3 regions of the Gracilibacillus phocaeensis genome follow, and region 2 is predicted to be linked to each of the others. Evidence: riboswitches for the same ligand, from Rfam matches in the RefSeq annotation. Region 2 holds a riboswitch; each other region holds the start of a gene.
What was found. A riboswitch is a leader RNA that binds a small molecule or an ion and turns the genes downstream of it on or off. The one in region 2 is predicted to bind S-adenosylmethionine.
Positions count from the first base shown of each region.

Region 1: another riboswitch for S-adenosylmethionine. It lies ahead of E0E32_RS02275 (methionine biosynthesis PLP-dependent protein); the one in region 2 lies ahead of E0E32_RS06545 (PLP-dependent aspartate aminotransferase family protein).
Region 3: another riboswitch for S-adenosylmethionine. It lies ahead of E0E32_RS08340 (thiolase family protein); the one in region 2 lies ahead of E0E32_RS06545 (PLP-dependent aspartate aminotransferase family protein).

Region 1 is NZ_LR131141.1:378,359-384,370, forward strand. Features, by position in the region: gene E0E32_RS02265 (AEC family transporter) at 1-483, shown strand, start outside; gene E0E32_RS02270 (sulfite exporter TauE/SafE family protein) at 582-1,328, shown strand; gene E0E32_RS02275 (methionine biosynthesis PLP-dependent protein) at 1,454-2,539, opposite strand; SAM riboswitch class I at 2,619-2,721, opposite strand; SAM riboswitch class I at 2,883-2,979, shown strand; gene E0E32_RS02280 (inorganic phosphate transporter) at 3,167-4,264, shown strand; gene cobA (uroporphyrinogen-III C-methyltransferase) at 4,224-4,985, shown strand; gene E0E32_RS02290 (hypothetical protein) at 5,071-5,337, opposite strand; gene E0E32_RS02295 (MDR family MFS transporter) at 5,530-6,012, opposite strand, start outside.
Region 2 is NZ_LR131143.1:427,633-433,644, forward strand. Features, by position in the region: gene E0E32_RS06525 (ABC-F family ATP-binding cassette domain-containing protein) at 1-183, opposite strand, end outside; gene cls (cardiolipin synthase) at 230-1,672, opposite strand; gene E0E32_RS06535 (Hsp20/alpha crystallin family protein) at 1,791-2,249, opposite strand; gene E0E32_RS06540 (DUF2207 domain-containing protein) at 2,374-4,221, opposite strand; SAM riboswitch class I at 4,502-4,603, shown strand; gene E0E32_RS06545 (PLP-dependent aspartate aminotransferase family protein) at 4,791-6,012, shown strand, end outside.
Region 3 is NZ_LR131144.1:99,795-105,806, reverse strand. Features, by position in the region: gene E0E32_RS08345 (acetoacetate--CoA ligase) at 1-1,204, opposite strand, end outside; gene E0E32_RS08340 (thiolase family protein) at 1,201-2,367, opposite strand; SAM riboswitch class I at 2,443-2,552, opposite strand; gene yidC (membrane protein insertase YidC) at 2,843-3,643, opposite strand; gene E0E32_RS08330 (hypothetical protein) at 3,592-3,963, opposite strand; gene E0E32_RS08325 (alpha-L-fucosidase) at 4,080-5,564, opposite strand; gene E0E32_RS08320 (sugar phosphate isomerase/epimerase family protein) at 5,771-6,012, opposite strand, start outside.

The DNA of each region.
Region 1 (6,012 bases), on a different contig from region 2:
TATTTTGCCAGTGGATCAGGTACATTGGAAATGCGCTCGATTGCCGTGAAATTATCGAAGTCTGTGCCATTAATGACGTATTTCCTTGTATGCCTCATTAATTTATTTGGCTTATCCTTACCATCGACGTTCATTGATATTACAAACGTTATCTCTGTAGCGAATATGCCGCTTTCCTTATTATTATTGGGGTTGTATTTGAACTTCTCCTTTGCTAAAGGTTATGGAAAAATGTTAGTTGCTTTCCTAGCCACCAAGTATGGATTAGGATTGATAATGGGAACGGCATGTTACCTTCTGCTGCCAGTGGACGAAATGTTTAAATTTACTTTACTAATTGGTTTTATTTTGCCAACTCCAGCTTCTGTATTACCGTATTCCATTATGTTCGGCTATAATCAGCGGCTGGTGGGAACTGCTTCAAACTTAACCATGATCGTGAGCTTTGTATTAATTTGGGTCATCGTTAATGTGGTTATGTGAAACACCTGTTAACAGTTTAAGCTATCTCCACCATAAAGGCAGGGAAATTTACGAGTACTTAACGATGTGGAAAAGCGTTTTAAAAAGGGAGTGATAGTGTGTTTGACTTAAGTATGTGGGAATGGATCGTGGTTATTTTTGCAGGATTGCTTATTGGCTTTTCTAAGGCAGGAGTAGCAAGCATGGGGATTTTAGTAGTCACCATTTTTATGTTGCTTTTTCCAGCGAGAGAATCAATCGGTATTTTACTTCCGTTATTAATGGTTGGAGATTTATTTGCTGTAATCTTTTATCGAAGAAATGTAGTTTGGCGCTACTTATTATCCTTGCTTCCTTGGGTATTACTCGGTATTTTACTTGGTTATTTGGTATTAAATGTGGTGACAAGTGAACAGTTAAAGCCGATGATTGGAATACTAGTGCTTGGATTAATTATTTTACATATGGGTCAGAAAAAATGGGGAGAGCGTTTTGTTGAAATGCTGCCGGAATCCAAAATCTTCACTTACAGTATGGGTATATTAGCTGGTTTTACCACGATGATCGGCAATGCAGCTGGGGGAGTAATGACCATTTATTTACTAGTGAAAGGTCTGCCAAAAAAAGAATTTGTTGGTACCGGGGCATGGTTTTTCTTATCGGTTAATATTATAAAATTTCCTTTTTATATGTCACTTGGCATTATTACAACGGAATCACTAAGCTTTAATGCTCTATTAATTCCCGTTATCTTGATTGGTGCGCTAATAGGTGTGAAAATAATTCAAATCATGCCTCAAAAGGTATTTCAGACATTGGTGTTGTTGTTTGCAGCTATTGGGGCGATTCGGTTATTGTTTGGATGAGGCACTTTCATATGCAAAACGAATGTATTTGATAGAAATCGGCAGAGGCAGGTTTATGTTGCTTCTGCCGATTTCATTTCTTTCATAAATACTTCGGTTATGCACTTCACTGAAGAAGCGTTTATTTAATTCTCTCTCAGTGCCTGCTGAATATCTTCTTTCAAATCTTCCACATGCTCAATACCAACGGAAAAACGAAGTAATTTGTTACAAATCCCACGTTTTTGTAATTCTTCTTGCGGAATATCGGCATGTGTTTGTGTCGTAGGATAAGTAATAAAGCTTTCTACACCACCCAAACTTTCTGCAAAAGAGATAATCTTTAGTTTTTCTAAAAATGAAGCAACCAGCTTATTATCAACTACACGAAAACTAATCATAGCACCTTTTCCTGGATAAAGGACTTCTTCAACTTGTGGTTCTTTGTTTAAAAATGTCACCAGTTCTTGCGCGTTAGCTTGTTGTTGCTCTAGGCGCAGCGGCAATGTCTTCATGCCTCGGATCAACAGCATACAGTCTAAAGGTGACAGTACAGCACCAATGGCATTATGTAAATAGGTAAGTCGCTCTGCTAAGGACTCCTCTTTGACAGCAACGAGTCCTGCTAAGACATCATTGTGTCCACCCAGATATTTAGACGCAGAGTGAATAACAATATCGGCACCCAACAATAGTGGCTGTTGAAGGTAAGGGGTATAGAAGGTATTATCTACAATAAAAAGCAGATGGTGTTTTTTGGCAATAGCAGCCACTTCTTCTATATCAATTTCCATCAATAACGGATTGGTAGGTGTTTCAATGAATAGTGCCTTGGTGTGACTGGTGATTTTTTGTTCTATATCATTGGGATCGGTATAGACTGGCTTTATCTCATATGCCTTTTGTAAATGCTCAAACAAACGATAACTGCCGCCATAGATGTCTTCTGTAACGATAATTTCATCCTGCTGTTTGAATAACGAAAAAATCAATTGAATAGCTGCCATTCCAGAGGCACAGGCAAATCCCCTTACGCCACCTTCCAGCGTGGCAATCGCTTCTTCAACGATTTCCCTGGTAGGATTAGCAGTTCGGGTATAGTCATATCCCGTTGATTGACCAAGGGTTGGGTGTTGATAAGCTGTCGATAGGTATATAGGAGGTTCTACCGCTCCTGTTCGTACGTCCTTGCGATTGCCGATTTGAGCAAGCAATGTTTTCATTCTGTTCATTGGTTTTCATCCTTTCGCTGTAAAAATCAAAAAGAAGTCTTCGATAAGCAGAAGACTTCTTGTGTACTAAGATAGTATTCTCTCATCTGTCGGTAGTTAGCCGCCTGGAATTAGCACCATACATCTGTATGCTGGTTGCTGAGGTGTCATCGGGCCAGTCCCTCTACCTCTCTTGATAAGATTATTATTTATAGGATTTTCATACACGCATCATATCCTATAATGAGGAAGATTACAAGCCTATTTTATAAAATTTTTTGGTTATCCTATTGACAGAAGACGTAGAATCCTTTATATTTAGGATCAACTAATAACAGGAAATAAATGAAAACCTATATTGTTTTTCTTATCCAGAGGGGAGAAGGGAACTGGCCCATTGAATCCCCAGCAACAGGCTTTATGTACTGTGCTAAATCCAGCAAGTAATTGGCAGATAAGAGGTGTACTTCCTACTTAACTGAAGCCAAGTAGGATTTTTTCATTATGAGGTAAAACAAGCAAACGTGTGGGAGTAATGAATAGAAATGGTAGTAAAGAGATTACTACTTCATTTTTTGATCATTAATCCAAGTTTTCTTATCGGTATAAATGAATTAAAGAAATTGATGGACTGAAGGTTGGGATAAGATGTTAACGATCATAGCAATTGTAGCGGCTTGTTTATTTGCTTTTAATATCGGTGCAAGTGGTTCTGCTGCTAGCATGGGGATTGTCTATGGGGCAAAAGTAATTACCAAACGACAACTTGCCCTTCTGTTAGCTGGGATAGGGGCAGTAGTTGGTAGTGTATTCGGAGGACAGTACGTGACAGGTACTCTCGGTAAAGGTATTATCCCTGAAGATATCATGACAGTGAAAGTCGCTTGTATCATTTTATTAGTATCAGGTTTCACCTTGCTGGTTACCAATTACATCGGAATTCCCTTATCAACAAGTGAAGTAACAGTGGGTGCCATTGTCGGAGTTGGCTTAAGTTTTAGACAGGTAAATGTGGACACGATTGCCATGATTGTGTCTTTCTGGGTGATTGTCCCAGTAGCGGCTTTCCTTATTCCTTACTTTCTAGAAAAGGTCAAGCGCGTCTTGTCTAAAAAGATGAATTACCGGCCACCGGTAAAACTATTAGCCGTCATATTACTTATTACCGGGATCGTGGAGGCTATTGCAGCAGGGATGAATAACGTGGCCAACGCTTTAGCGCCATTAGTGGGATCAAATATTGTGTCGATGGAAGCCGGATTGCCGCTTATTGCGATTGTAGTGGTCTTAGGCAGTATCTTTTTTGGTGGGAAGGTTTTAGAAACCAACGCCAAAAAGATTACCTCGTTGACTTTGGGGAATGGAATTGTCATCTCAGGTGCTACAGGAAGCCTTGTGGTGGGGGCTTCGTTTTTAGGTATTCCTATACCAATGACTCAAATAACTACTGCTGCGATTGTAGGTATTCAGGCAAGTAAAGATAAGAAGAAGGTTTGGAAGCAAAAGATCATTCATCAGATTGCAAAGGTATGGATTACCTCGCCAATTGTATCTTTAGTCATTGCCTTTGCTCTAACGGAAATATTGGTGCAATATAGTTATAATCAGGTTATTATCCTCACCTTAGCCATTTTTGCAACGTATATTTTAGTAAGATATAGAGAAAGACCGACAAAAGTGATAAGAGAGAAAGGATGGGAACAACATGGGGAAAGTCTACTTAGTGGGAGCAGGACCAGGAGATGAGGAATTAATAACCATAAAGGGATTGAGAGCTATTAAAGAGGCGGATGTCATCTTATATGATCGCTTAATTAATCCTAATCTTTTACAACATGCCAAAGTGGAGGCAGATCTCATTTTTTGCGGAAAAGAACCTAATAAGCATGGCTTGATTCAAGATCGAATCAATGAACATTTGCTATTCCACGCTAAGCTGGGTAAGGTTGTCACTCGATTAAAAGGTGGGGATCCTTTTATTTTTGGCAGAGGTGGAGAAGAGGCCGTTGTACTTGAGAAAAACCAGGTTGATTATGAGGTAGTACCGGGGATCACATCCGGTATCAGTGCTGCTGCCTATGCGGGGATCCCATTGACTCATCGGCATGTAAGTGGTTCCGTTAGTTTTATCAATGGTGCTAACCCTGATGAAAGATCGAATGAAGAGTGGGTGCATCTCGCTAATGGTGCAGATACGCTATGCTTTTATATGGGGATCAAGACATTTCCAGTGATATGCGAGAAGCTACTGCAAGCAGGACTAAATCCAGCTGTTCCTGTTGCTATTATCCATTGGGGAACCTTTTCCCATCAAAAAACGATCAAAGGCGATTTGGCTTCTATAACGGAGAGGTTGAATGAGGTAAGTAATCCGTCTATGGTTGTAATTGGAGAGGTTGTTCAATTGAGTGAACAATTGCAATGGTTTGAGCGTATGCAAACTCAACAAGCAGAAATCCAGGTTTAACGATAGGTTATCGTATCTGTCATTAGGTTAGAAGATTCGAGGTCATCCTCTTATCGAAAAAATGACTAGTGGTCTAAGTTTGCCACTAGTCATTTTTTAATGCATCCGATATGTGCTTCTGATCATTGTCCCAGTCCCATTGCGGATTAATTCGGTCGATAAATTTCTGCAGCTGCTGTTCGGTTAGGTCCCTTTTACCGTTGGAATTATTGAGATAGGATTTTAATTCCCAATCGCCACCCTTTTTATTAGTAAAAGTTCGCCATTTAACGGTAAAGATGTAATCATTTCCATTAATATCGGCATGAACAAGTAAAATATCATTGTGTAAAATAAAATTGCTTAGCTTCATGATGTACACCCCCTATTCTTATCATACCATAATGAAGAAAGACTAAGAAGTTTATTTGGTATCTGGCTTTGTCATTACTAAGAGATATTGAAGATGTTAGGTAATTGTATCTTCCATTGGTATCTTCTTTGTAGCGTTGTCGAATAACGTACGTTTAAGTCAAAACATACAAATGCGCGTTTCTTCAAAGTCTTATTGCTTGGGTATCGATACTTTCGGGAAAAACCATAGAATGATAAACGTAAGCGTACCAATTAAAAACAAGCCTAGATATACCGTATGTAGTGCATAAGATAGCCCATCTTGCATTAATGTCAAGGTATCCGACGAAATGGTGTCTTGGAGATCCTGATTTAATAAGGCATCCGTATTGGGCATATCCACATCTACAGCCTGTTGTTGATAGAAATGCTGTAGCCTGAGATTTAAGAGCCCGCCAAGTAAAGAGGCGCCGACCGCACTACCGATAACCCGCATAAACATATTTAAGGAGGTGGCTGCTCCTCGCTCTTGCCAGGATACACTGTTTTGGATGGCTACGATAAATGTTGTTGACGTGAGCCCCATGCCGACGCCTACTACTAATGAGCTAACACCTGCATAGATCGGTCCTTTATCGGCATCCAGTAAGAAAAAGAGCAATGTACCAATAAACAAGGCGATACCACCTATAAA
Region 2 (6,012 bases):
TTCCAAGCTGCCACTTTCTGCTTGATCTAAACCTGCCAACACCTTTAATAGGGTGGATTTTCCGGTTCCATTCACTCCAACCAAACCAATTCGATCATGGTCCGATATGGAAAAAGAAATATCTTGAAGCAATGGCTTGTCTCCATATGTTTTGACGAGATGATTTACTTTTATCGTACGCATGGTATCTTTCCTTTCCAGTTCTATGTATCCATAGCAAGCAAATACGCTATAAGATCGGGGATATCAATCTTGATACCGCCTCTTTCACCTTGATCATCACCGAACGTTGTTGGTACAGTTCATAGGTAAGCCTTGTCGAGTGTTCCATATCTTTTTCAAATTCGTCTACTAGCATCTCCGCTAATGTTTCATTATAGAGAAAGGCATTGATTTCAAAGTTCAATCGAAAACTCCGCACATCGATATTTGCCGTACCAACGGAAGCAATCTTACTGTCTACGACTATCATTTTGGCATGCAAGAATCCTTGTTGATAGGTATACACGGTAGCACCGGACTTCAACAGCTCACCGATATAGGAATAGGTTGCCCAATATACAAAAGGATGGTCCGGTTTATTAGGAATCATAATACGCACATCTACCCCGGATAAACAGGCAATCTTGACGGCATCGAACAAGCTCTCATCCGGTATAAAATAAGGCGTTTGAATATAGACATAATCCTTGGCAGACATGATCATCTTCATATAGCCATGCTTGATCTGCTCCCATTCCGAGTCCGGTCCACTCGATACAATCTGCATCCCGATTTTTCCAGTTGGCTGTGCTGCATAATAACGTTCATTATATTCGATATCATGACGAGAAGCCTGATTCCAATCCAATATAAAACGAGTCTGTAAATGTTTCACAGCACTGCCGGTAATACGCAAATGAGTATCTCGCCAATAACCAAATTTCTGCACCTTACCAATATATTCATCCCCGATATTAAAGCCGCCAATATAAGCAATTTTACCATCAATCACTGCAATTTTCCGGTGGTTCCGATGGTTTATTTTTAAGTTCACTTTTGGAATTAATGGCGGGAAGAAACCCTCTACTTCTGCCCCAGCCTGACGCATCTTTTTGATTAACTTTCTTCTAAAACTCCGTGAACCTAAATCATCATACAAGAAGCGAACTTCTACACCTTCTCGCGCCTTCTTTGACAATGCCTCCGTGATGCGCTTGCTTAAGTCATCAGACCGGACTATGTAATACTGTAAATGAATATGATCCTTGGCGTTCGCAATATCTTCCAGTAATGAATGGAACTTACGCTTACCATCGGTGAAGACTTTCACATCATTATCATGAGAATAAATCGCGTCACCATTTCGCAGATGCAAATAAAATAAATCCTTATATTCATTAAGCCTAGTATCTTCTAAGACAAATTGGTCACTTTCCAATTCCCGCAGCTGGTGCTGAACAGCCGTCTTGACCCCAAGCTTACTTTTCGTATCCCAGGTAAATATCGGCTTCTTACTGAGCTGACGGCCAAAGATAAGGTACAGCACAAACCCTACTAAAGGGATGAAAGTTAATACAAGTATCCATGCCCAAGAGGAAGTAGCACTTTTTCGTTCTAGAAAAATAATAACCATGGATAAGATGATATTAAAGATAAGAACAGCGGTTATAATCATTTGTGTAATAGCCATTATGTTACCCCCCCTCCCAAAACACGGTCAAACAAAAGGAATTCAGTTACATATTGCTAACTTGCATCCCTTCTAATATAGCATACTTGCCCACAGCCGGACAGTAAACACTACCGCTTCACTCAACCTCTATCGTATCATATTCTTTGTCTATTTTATTGCCGCTAATTTCTAATACTCCATCTCGAAATTTGGCCTTTATTGTGCGCTTATCAATTGGTTGAGGCAACGTGATAATCCGTTCTTTGCGCTGCCTGCGTCTTTCTTTGTAAAGGTAGTGGATCTCTTCCTGATAAGACTCGGTTGCTTCTTGATAATCCATCATAATGGTGATTTGACTGGGAGCCGTCAATTGCACATGTACTTGTTCTTTTTTCAGACCTGGTAAATCTACCCGGATCAATATTTGACGATCTGTTTCGGCAACATCTACTGGGATACGTCGAGGAAGATTAGCTTGTTCAAAGAATTGATCAATGGTCTCCATCACATTTCGCTTAGGCTTCTCGTATAGTAAAGCGTCTAACCTTCGAATCAAATCATCCCCCCATTCGGACATTCTTTTGTCTTCTGACATAGGCTCACCCCCTATATAAATGTATCCATATCAGTTTATGCAGCAACCAAAAAAATGAGCTTGTGTCCTATAGAAAAAATCATGTCATCTCCATTCCCTTCCTTAAGGGAGCAAAAGCCTTTTTTTAAAAGGCCCCCGCTCCTCCACCTCCACCAGGGGAACTACCGGTTGTTCCGGCAGTAGAGCTGGCTGCTGCTGAATAGAGGATAAAGTGACTAGAATCAAAGGCAGAGGCAACCGGAAGAGCAGACATCGTCACCAACAAAGGGGCAAGGGTTACATCCGCCTGATATTTCTGTTCAAATACCTCTCCTTTTCCTAACACGATCGCATTCTCTATTCTTTTTTCAAGTAAAGCTTGATCACTGCTTATTGGATAGCGGCCTTCTTGATACAAATCGGTGACCTGTTTAACAGCATAACGGAGCTGTCTTATTTCTTGCCCCCAATAATATGCTGGAACCAATAAAAGCACGAGACCGCTGATCAGATAAAAGATGATCGTCCAAATGGTTCCAGTATCCAGTGTAAATGCAACCAATGAAGCAAAAATCACAAACAAGTACAATAAAGGAAAGACAAATTTTTGACGATGAAAAATAAGACTGACCACCGTCACTACCGCTAAGATTATTGTCAATATCAACTGAGTAGTCGGTGTCATCGGCTGAATCGTTAGCTGATAATAAAACATTCCAGCCACCAGTAAGCTCATGATTAGTGATAATCCGGAATAAAAGCCTACCGGTTTACGTTCGGTATTTGCTTCCATTTCTTGCTTTGCTTGTTTACTCCACTCAGAAAATTGTTCATACTGCTGCTTCGCCTGTTGAGTTCGTTCTTTTTCAGGCATATCTGGATCATCTTGCAGCGACTCCAATAAGAAATATTCTCCTTGTTTGTCCTTTTCCGTAAATAACCATTCACGTAATCGTTGATCGGAGGGACTAAGGTTATTTGGATTATTGTCCCATGTAAAACGATAAGCAGTGTCCTCTTCCTTTCTTTCTGAAGGTACTTCTGTGAAATGAACAATCCCTCGTCTGCGTAAAGAGAATAAGGCAGCATTGATACTATGGACGTCAATATTATACCACCTGTGAATATAACTTAGTAATAATGGATCTGTTTCCTCTACCACTCGAATTAATGAATCCATCTCTTTCGATCCACGATAACGATTAGGATGAATACGATAAATCACTAGTGTCACACCTAATAAAAGTAGCAAGCCTGCCACTACAATTGGCGTAAGAAGAGCTGTCTTTTCCGGTAGATTCTCCGCCCTTTGCGCCAACTGTGCCTCTTCTTCCAAAATGGAAGTCTCCATCATTTCCGCTTGATCTGTTTCCATTGCGTTGAGTTGATCAGCCGGGAAAACCAAACGAAATTGGGTGGTACCTCCTGCCTTGACTAGATCATTGCTATAGGTGATACCATCTTCTGTCTCCGTCAACTCACCATCTGCATCGTCCTTTAAGAAATAATGGAAATCCTCTGCACTTTGGTTAGGTAGATGGAGTTGGATCGAAATATCATGAAAATCCGTTTCATTGGAGTCGTCAAAGAATGCATAAGTCAGATCGGCGACATCCTGATACTTCGTAACCGAACCGTCAACCTCATAGGTGTATAATACTTGTTTGGTCTCATTCTGGGAGGGTGTATGCACTTTCCACGTATCGTCATCTTCTTCCACCTCTAATGGCTGCAGGTTATTTGTGTCGGCATCGATCGTTTCTCCATTGGCCAAATACGCTTGAAAATGATGGTCATCTGATTCGATCGTTCTTGTCATTCCTTCAAAAGAGCCGTCAAAGGTATAGGTATATAGCTCACGCACCTCCATCGTACCTTCGTCTGTAATATATGCGTCCATGTCCACCTTATCGATCGTAAATGTATCCTCCTCCGAACAAGCGGTTAAAAAAATAACCAGCAAAAAACCTAGAATCATGGTGCCTTTTTTCATGATAAGCACCTCCTTTTCCTAATATAGCTATACCCTTTTATACGCATGATCAATGGCTTTTGTTTCAATATTTCAAAAATAAGGTATCCACATGTTCTATCTATTGATTAAAATGCAATGATACGAAGTTGCCATTTAAACACTTGTCATCTATTCGACTATGGCGCTATGATTCATTTCTTGATCTAAGTAAGTATAAAGTCATGAAAATCAATGAATATTTTAGTTGACGACCATCAGTTCTTCACGTATACTAAGATCAATTCTATATTCGTACAAGCTCTTATTGAGAGTGGCTGAGGGAATAGGCCCTGTGAAGCCCAGCAACCGTCTTTATTGACATGGTGCTACATCCTACAGGGTATAACCTGAAAGATAAGAGAAGGTCTGATGAATGCATACGTCCTTCTTACCTTTCACAAGGTTAGTGGGACGTTTTTATGTTATGCTGAGAGTACATACAAACAAGAGCTCACTAAGACATCAATGATTTTCCACTACCATACAGTGGGGAGTAGAACCAATCTTTACGGCATGATAATTTATCCAATACAAGGAGGTTTTTACAAATGACAAATCCATTTCAATTTCCGAAAAATGAAACAAACTTGCTTCACGCTGGACAGCAGGTAGATCCAACGACAAATGCCAGGGCAGTGCCAATCTATCAAACGACATCCTATGTGTTTAATGACGCCGAACATGCCCAAAACTTATTTGCCTTAGCAGAGACTGGTAACATCTATTCCAGAATCATGAATCCTACAGTAGACGCATTCGAACAACGGATGGCCATATTAGAAGATGGGGTAGCCGCCGTAGCTACAGCTTCTGGGATGTCTGCTATTACACTCGCAATCTTAAATCTAGCCAATTCGGGGGATGAAATTGTAACCGATAGCAACCTGTATGGCGGAACCTATAATCTGTTTAGAAATACATTGCCGAACTATGGCATTAACGTTATTTTTGTAGATGGAGCAGACCCAGAAAACTTCCGTAAGGCGATCACACCAAAAACAAAGGCCGTCTTCGGCGAGGTGATTACTAATCCAAGCTTGAATGTATTCGATATTGAAGCAGTGGCTGATATCGCTCATGAGAACGATATTCCGCTAATCATTGATAATACCTTTGCGACACCTTATGTCTGCAAACCGATTAGTTGGGGAGCGGATATTGTCGTTCACTCTGCAACAAAATGGATTGGCGGACATGGTACTACAATTGGAGGTATCATGATTGACGGTGGACGTTTCAACTGGAATAACGAAAAATTCCCTGGCTTTATCAAACCGGATGAATCCTATCATGGCATTCGCTATGGTATTGATCTTGGTGCGGCTGCTTTTGCACTGAAATTCCGGGTTCACTTATTACGTGATATCGGACCTGCCTTAAGTCCGCAAAATGCCTTCTATTTCTTACAAGGATTAGAAAGCTTACATTTACGGGTCGAACGTCACCATGAGAATGCCCAAGCCGTTGCTCAGTATCTCCAGAAACATCCACAAATAGAATGGGTAGCTTATCCAGGATTGGAGGAACACCCTTCTCATCAGCTTGCACAGAAATATTTGCGTAACTATTACGGTTCTGTGATTACTTTTGGTATTAAGGGCGGAAGAGAAGCAGGCCGAAAATTGATTGATAACATTACCCTATGGTCTCATGTGGCCAATGTAGGCGACGCCAAATCATTGATTATCCACCCTGCTTCCACTACTCAGCAGCAGCTAAGTGCAGAGGAACTAGAGGCTTCCGGAACAAAAGAAGAGCTCGTCCGATTAT
Region 3 (6,012 bases), on a different contig from region 2:
CCGTCTGATAAATCCAGTCATATTGCTCTGCTGCTAATGGAGCACCACAGGACAGAATGCTTTTTAACCGGGTTAAGGGATAACGTTCTTTTAGGACGATATTCTCTTTCATTAAGGTTTCTAAATATTTCGGGCTTGTGCCAAAATGGGTTAGTCCTACTTCCTCAGCAATATTCCATAAATGTGCTGGTTTATCTGGTAACACAGGAGCACCATCATATAATAAAACCGAAGCTCTGCTCGCTAAACCAGATACGAGCCAAGGATACATCATCCAAGCCGTATTGCTATACCAAAATAGCACATCCTCTTCTTTCAGGTTACAATGAAGCTGATGTTCTTTCACATGCTGCAGTAATGTGCCGCCAACCGAATGGACAATGGCTTTTGGCAATCCCGTTGTACCGGAAGTATAGAGGATATACACTGGGTCGCGAAAAGCTATTTGTTCAAAAACCGGCTCCACTGCGTCGTTATCAAGCAGCTCTTCCCAGGTCAAGCCACCTTCTACCTCTCCCAGTGTCGTAACCACTTTAGCAATACTGCCGACTTGTTCCACGGTTTCCAAGACCTTATCGGTGATGTCAAATGGCTTTTGTTTATATTGATACGTAAGATTAGCGATTAATACTTTCGGCTGTACCTGTCCGATCCGGTCAACAATCCCTTTTGCACCAAAATCAGGTGAACAGGACGTCCATACGGCTCCAAGCGAGGTCGTCGCTAATAAGGCAATCAAACCTTCTACATTATTATTGGTAATTCCAGCAACACGATCACCCTTCCCAACACCTAATGAACGAAGGCCGCGCTGTGCTTTCGCCACTTCGATTCGCAATTCGGCATAGGTTATTTGCCCAGTCACGCCTGTTTCATCTGCTTCATAAGCAGCAATCTTATTGGGATTTCCTTGCAAGAGATTTTCGGCAAAATTCAGCCGTGCTTCCGGAAAAAAGGTAGCTTCTTTCATCGTCTTGCCAGGCAAATAAGCAATCGTACCTTTCTCTCCTATCAGCTCGGCGTAATCCCAAACAGCCGACCAAAAGGCACCGATATGGGTTATCGACCAGCGATGCAACCTTTCATAAGGGAATAATGGCTGATTCACTTGTGTGGCGAAGCTTTTTAAGTTTGATTGTTCGATATCCTGCTGAGTAGGCTCCCATAATAAATGATGATTGCGTTCTTTTATTTCCACACTCATGCTTTATCCCCTTTCCCATTTACCTCTATTAATATCGCGATTCCTTGTCCGCCACCACCACATAATGCAGCGATTCCTTTCCCCCCACCTCGTCGTCTTAATTCGTAGGCAAGAGTTAGAACCAGTCGGAAACCGGTACCGCCTAATGGGTGACCAATAGCTATTGCACCACCATTTACATTTAATTTATCCTCGGAAATAGATAATTGATTGGCACTGGCAATAACGACACTGGCAAATGCCTCATTTATTTCAAATAAATCAATATCTTCCACGGTAAGTTTTTGCTGTTTTAATACCATTTCGATGGCATCTGCTGGTTTGGTTTGTAGGCTGGTATCTGGCCCTGCAGTTTCTGCCCAATCCTTGACACAAGCAAGTGGCTCCGTATTCAACTCTTCTGCCTTAGCTGAAGTAGTGACAATTCCAACACTCGCACCATCCGTCATTTGTGAAGCGTTCCCTGCCGTAATCGTTCCATCCTTTGCAAAAACAGGTGACAAACCTGCTAATTTATCCAATGTGGTCTGAGGCCGTATTCCCTCATCTTCTACTAACACCTGATCAAACGGCACGATTTCTTCCGCTAATCGTCCAGCGTCACGCGCTTTTGCTGCCCGTGTTTGTGATAAAAAAGCTATGTTATCTTGCTCTTCTCTAGTAATGTGAAAGGATGGGTTATACTGCTCTGTCAACACGCCCATGGATTGTTCACTCAAGGCGCAGGATAATCCATCTCGAAGCAAGGTATCCGTCATTTGCTGATGACCAAAGTCTTTGGGTTTAGGCTTTGGAATGACGTAAGGAGCGTTGGACATGGAATCCATTCCACCAACAATGTAGGTGTTCCCTTCGCCAAGTTTGATTCTTCTTACAGCGTCGATCACGGTGGCTACCCCGCCAAGACAAACATTATTTACTGTCATCGCCGGAATCCGACTGTCTAACCCCGCCTGAAATGCCACTTGCCTCGCAGGATTCTGTCCTTGGCCAGCTTGAATCACTTGTGCCAGTATCACGCCATCAATCGTTCCCAGAGTCGGATATTTTTCTATTAAATGAGTTAATGGTTTGCTGGCAAGTGATACAGCGTTATACCCCGCCAATGCCCCATTCCATTTACCATAAGGTGTTCGTTTCCCATCCAAAATAACAACTGTCATTATAATCCCCTCGTTCTATGTTATCGATCATCTAATAAAAAAAGCCCTCTTTCGATAAAAAGAGGACTGTTCCACTTCTTATCTGTCAGGATGATACCTGATGGATTTAGCACCTTTTAAGCTGCATGCACTTAAAGGTTGCCGGGTTTCGCAGGGCCATGTCCCTCCACCACTCTGGATAAGATATTTCTATATAATTTTATAAGTTTGGAAAACTCTCTATAGCAACATAGAGAGTTGATTGTATCTGCATCTATTAATATAGTAAAAAAGCGTTCAAATAATACCAAGTAACATGGTATACTTTATCACAAGAAAAAACCCTTGTCAAGAATTATCGAAAAATTTTTAAACAGGAAAGCGATCTCGTTGCGGATGACGGACTTTTTTTACGATTCTCCTCTCATTTTGGCCGTCATTTCCGTATCCACAAATAAAGAGACAGGGCAAACCACCCTGTCTCTTGAATAACCTTCTATGTTTGTTTCGATTTATAGCTAATGGCAGTGGATAAAGTTCCTGGTTGATACAGTTTCTTGGAAATCAGTGTTTGAACAATTAAAAACAAGCCACCCGTCGTCCAATACAGCGGAAGTGCTGCTGGTGCCCCAAAAGAAACCAGACCAATCATGACCGGTGAGATCAGACCAATGATCGCCATTTGTTTTTTCTGAGCGGGATCCATACCCATTTGTGTCACTCTTGATTGCACAAAATAAACCGCCATGGCTATCAATGCCATCCAGATATTTGCCTCTCCCAGACTAAACCACAAAAAGGAATGAGTGGAAATCTCCGGTGTGCTACGAATCGCATAGTAAAAACCAATTAAGATCGGAAATTGAATGATAATAGGGAGACAGCCAAGCGATGCTAAAGGATTGATTTGGTGTTTCTGATAAAGTTGCATCGTCTCCTGTTGCATTTGCACATTGACATCTTTACTGCTATCTTTATACTTTTCCTTGATTGCATCCATCTCCGGTTTTAGCACCTTCATTTTCTCCTGCATCTCGCGACTTGATTTCATTTGTTTTAGCATGAAAGGCATCAATAACAAACGTATCATCACCGTCAGCACGATAATAGACAGTCCATAATTATCCCCTAATAGAGTCGCCAAATGTTTGATAAGATAAGAAAATGGACCAATCAAATACTGATCAAAAAAGCCAGATGAATCTCCATCACCAACACAACCAGTTAAAAATAAAAGAATCGTTCCTACAATAAAACTATACTTGCCAAAGAAAGGGAATACAGATTTTTGTCCCATTGTGAACCTCCTCGTTTTTGTTTGCTTGGATAAAACGAGAAGGAATGATTATCACTATCATCATCAGGCACATCTATGCGCTTGGTTGTATGGGTTATCCAGTCTTGTACATCACGTGAATCCTCACGAGCATCATCGATTGGCAGCCGCTTAAATGCCAATGCATGGTATTCTTTTGTATATCTCTGGTTTGCCATTATCGTACTACTAACATGAATATCTACCATTCGAAACGTGAAAATCATTGACAGAATGATACTCAAATAAAAGTACATTGGAGAAACTTCAGCTAATAAGTCATACAACAATTCAATCGCCATCTGTATTCACCTCCTTTCATTTGTCTATTTACTATTTACGTTGTGACAAGTTTATTTGTTTCATCTAATTCTTCATTATACTAAAAATAATATAAAATAGACAGTGGCAAATACAGTCAGTCCAATTCTATTTTTAATACCACTGGTTTATCTGATTGCACCTGCGTGGTTTTACACTGCAATCCGCTGCTTGTTCGCTTCCATACTGGTTTTTCTTCATAACCTAGTATCGTAACATCCTTAATAATTCCAGAAAAATGCGGCAGTTTCGACGCATCCTGGTCTGCCAGTGATTTGATATGAACCAATCCATCTTCAGGATACTGGAGCACAGTCGCATATAAATACGATCCGTTCACCGTAAAACGAATATCTTCCGAGGTAAACAGCTTCTGCTCCGCATCGGTAAACTGGCCTTCCTCGATAGTAGTAGGACCTTCGCCCGCTTGACGCCATACCTTACTGCCATAGATCGCTTCCCCATTTACCCGCAACCATTCTCCTATCTCTAACAAAATGTGTCTATCTTGGTCAGGTATGGTGCCATCTGCTTTTGGTCCGACATTTAAAAGCATAGTACCATTTTTGCTGACAATATCAACCAGATCACAAATCAGGCTATAACTTGTCTTATAATGGTTATTCTCGGTATATCCCCAAGAATTGGTAGCTACAGAGGTACAAGTTTGCCAGAAATAGGGCTTCTGTTCGGCAAATTGTCCGCGTTCGATATCCAAGACGGCCGTGCCAAACATAAATGCATCATGCTTATAGTTGATCGCTACCTCAGCTCCCCATTCGGCAGCACGGTTATAATAATAGGCGGCAAATTCTCTCAAGTACGGCTTGGCAGCTGGATGCTGGATCCACCAGTCAAAATAAAATACCTTCGGACGATAATTATCCACGATTTCACAACAACGAGCCAGCCAATCTTCCATAAATTCTTCGCTAGGTGCAGGAGCATTCAAGTCATGTGTGCCATATTCCTTTTCAGCTGGCCAGTAAAAATCACCGCGAGTTAATGGTTCTTTGATGTCACTATCAAATTCTTTCCCATGCCCCATAAAGAACCAATGCTCTATTCGATGGGAGGATGCACAAAATGGGATGCTTCGCTCGGATAGAGATGTCTCTAATTCACCCATTAAATCCCGCTTCGGCCCCATATCATAGGCGTTAAAAGCTGATATATCACTGCGATACATCTGAAAACCATCATGATGCTCTGCAACTGGCATCACATATCGTGCACCTGCGTCAGCAAATAACTGCGCCCATTCTTCTGCGTCATAGTTTGTTGCTTGAAATTGAGGAATAAAATCCTTATATCCAAACGTTTTATGCTCCCCATAGGTTTTCCGATGGTGTTCAAATTCTGGAGAGCCTTGGATATACATATTACGAGAATACCATTCATTCCCAAAGGCTGGTATCGAGTACAATCCCCAATGAATGAAAATACCGAACTTCGCCTTCTGATACCAATTTGGTACTTGATATTGTGATAAAGAATCCCAAGTCGCATCAAATGGACCCTCCCGAATAACCCTTCTGACTGCCTGTAAGTACACTTCTACATCTTCTCTGCTAAAATTCATGACATCATACCTCCTATTTATTTTTTTGAATGTTGATTATATTCACAAAACACCGCTGGGCAATTATGATGCGCTTACATTATTTGACTAAACAACCGTTGTAAGGGAATATAAATCTATAATTGTTACCGGTAACTAAATAAACGATAGCCTTTACGCGCATGATAAGACAACACGTATCTGCCTTACCATGCACATCAACATCCTTATAGACTCGGCTTAAGCGTTTGTTTTAATTCATGCAGCGTCTGAGCATCTTCTAAGAATTGCTCTTCTTCATCATATTTAACAAATTCCATCAATACATATCGTTCCTTGCCGTCCTGAAATATCTCTCTTAAATATTGCAGCCACTCTGTTTGTCCCTCAGCTAAGTTTAAACGATCCTCAAAAGAATACCAATAGAAAATATGAACATTGGTTATCCAAGGTTTTACGGCTTCTATGC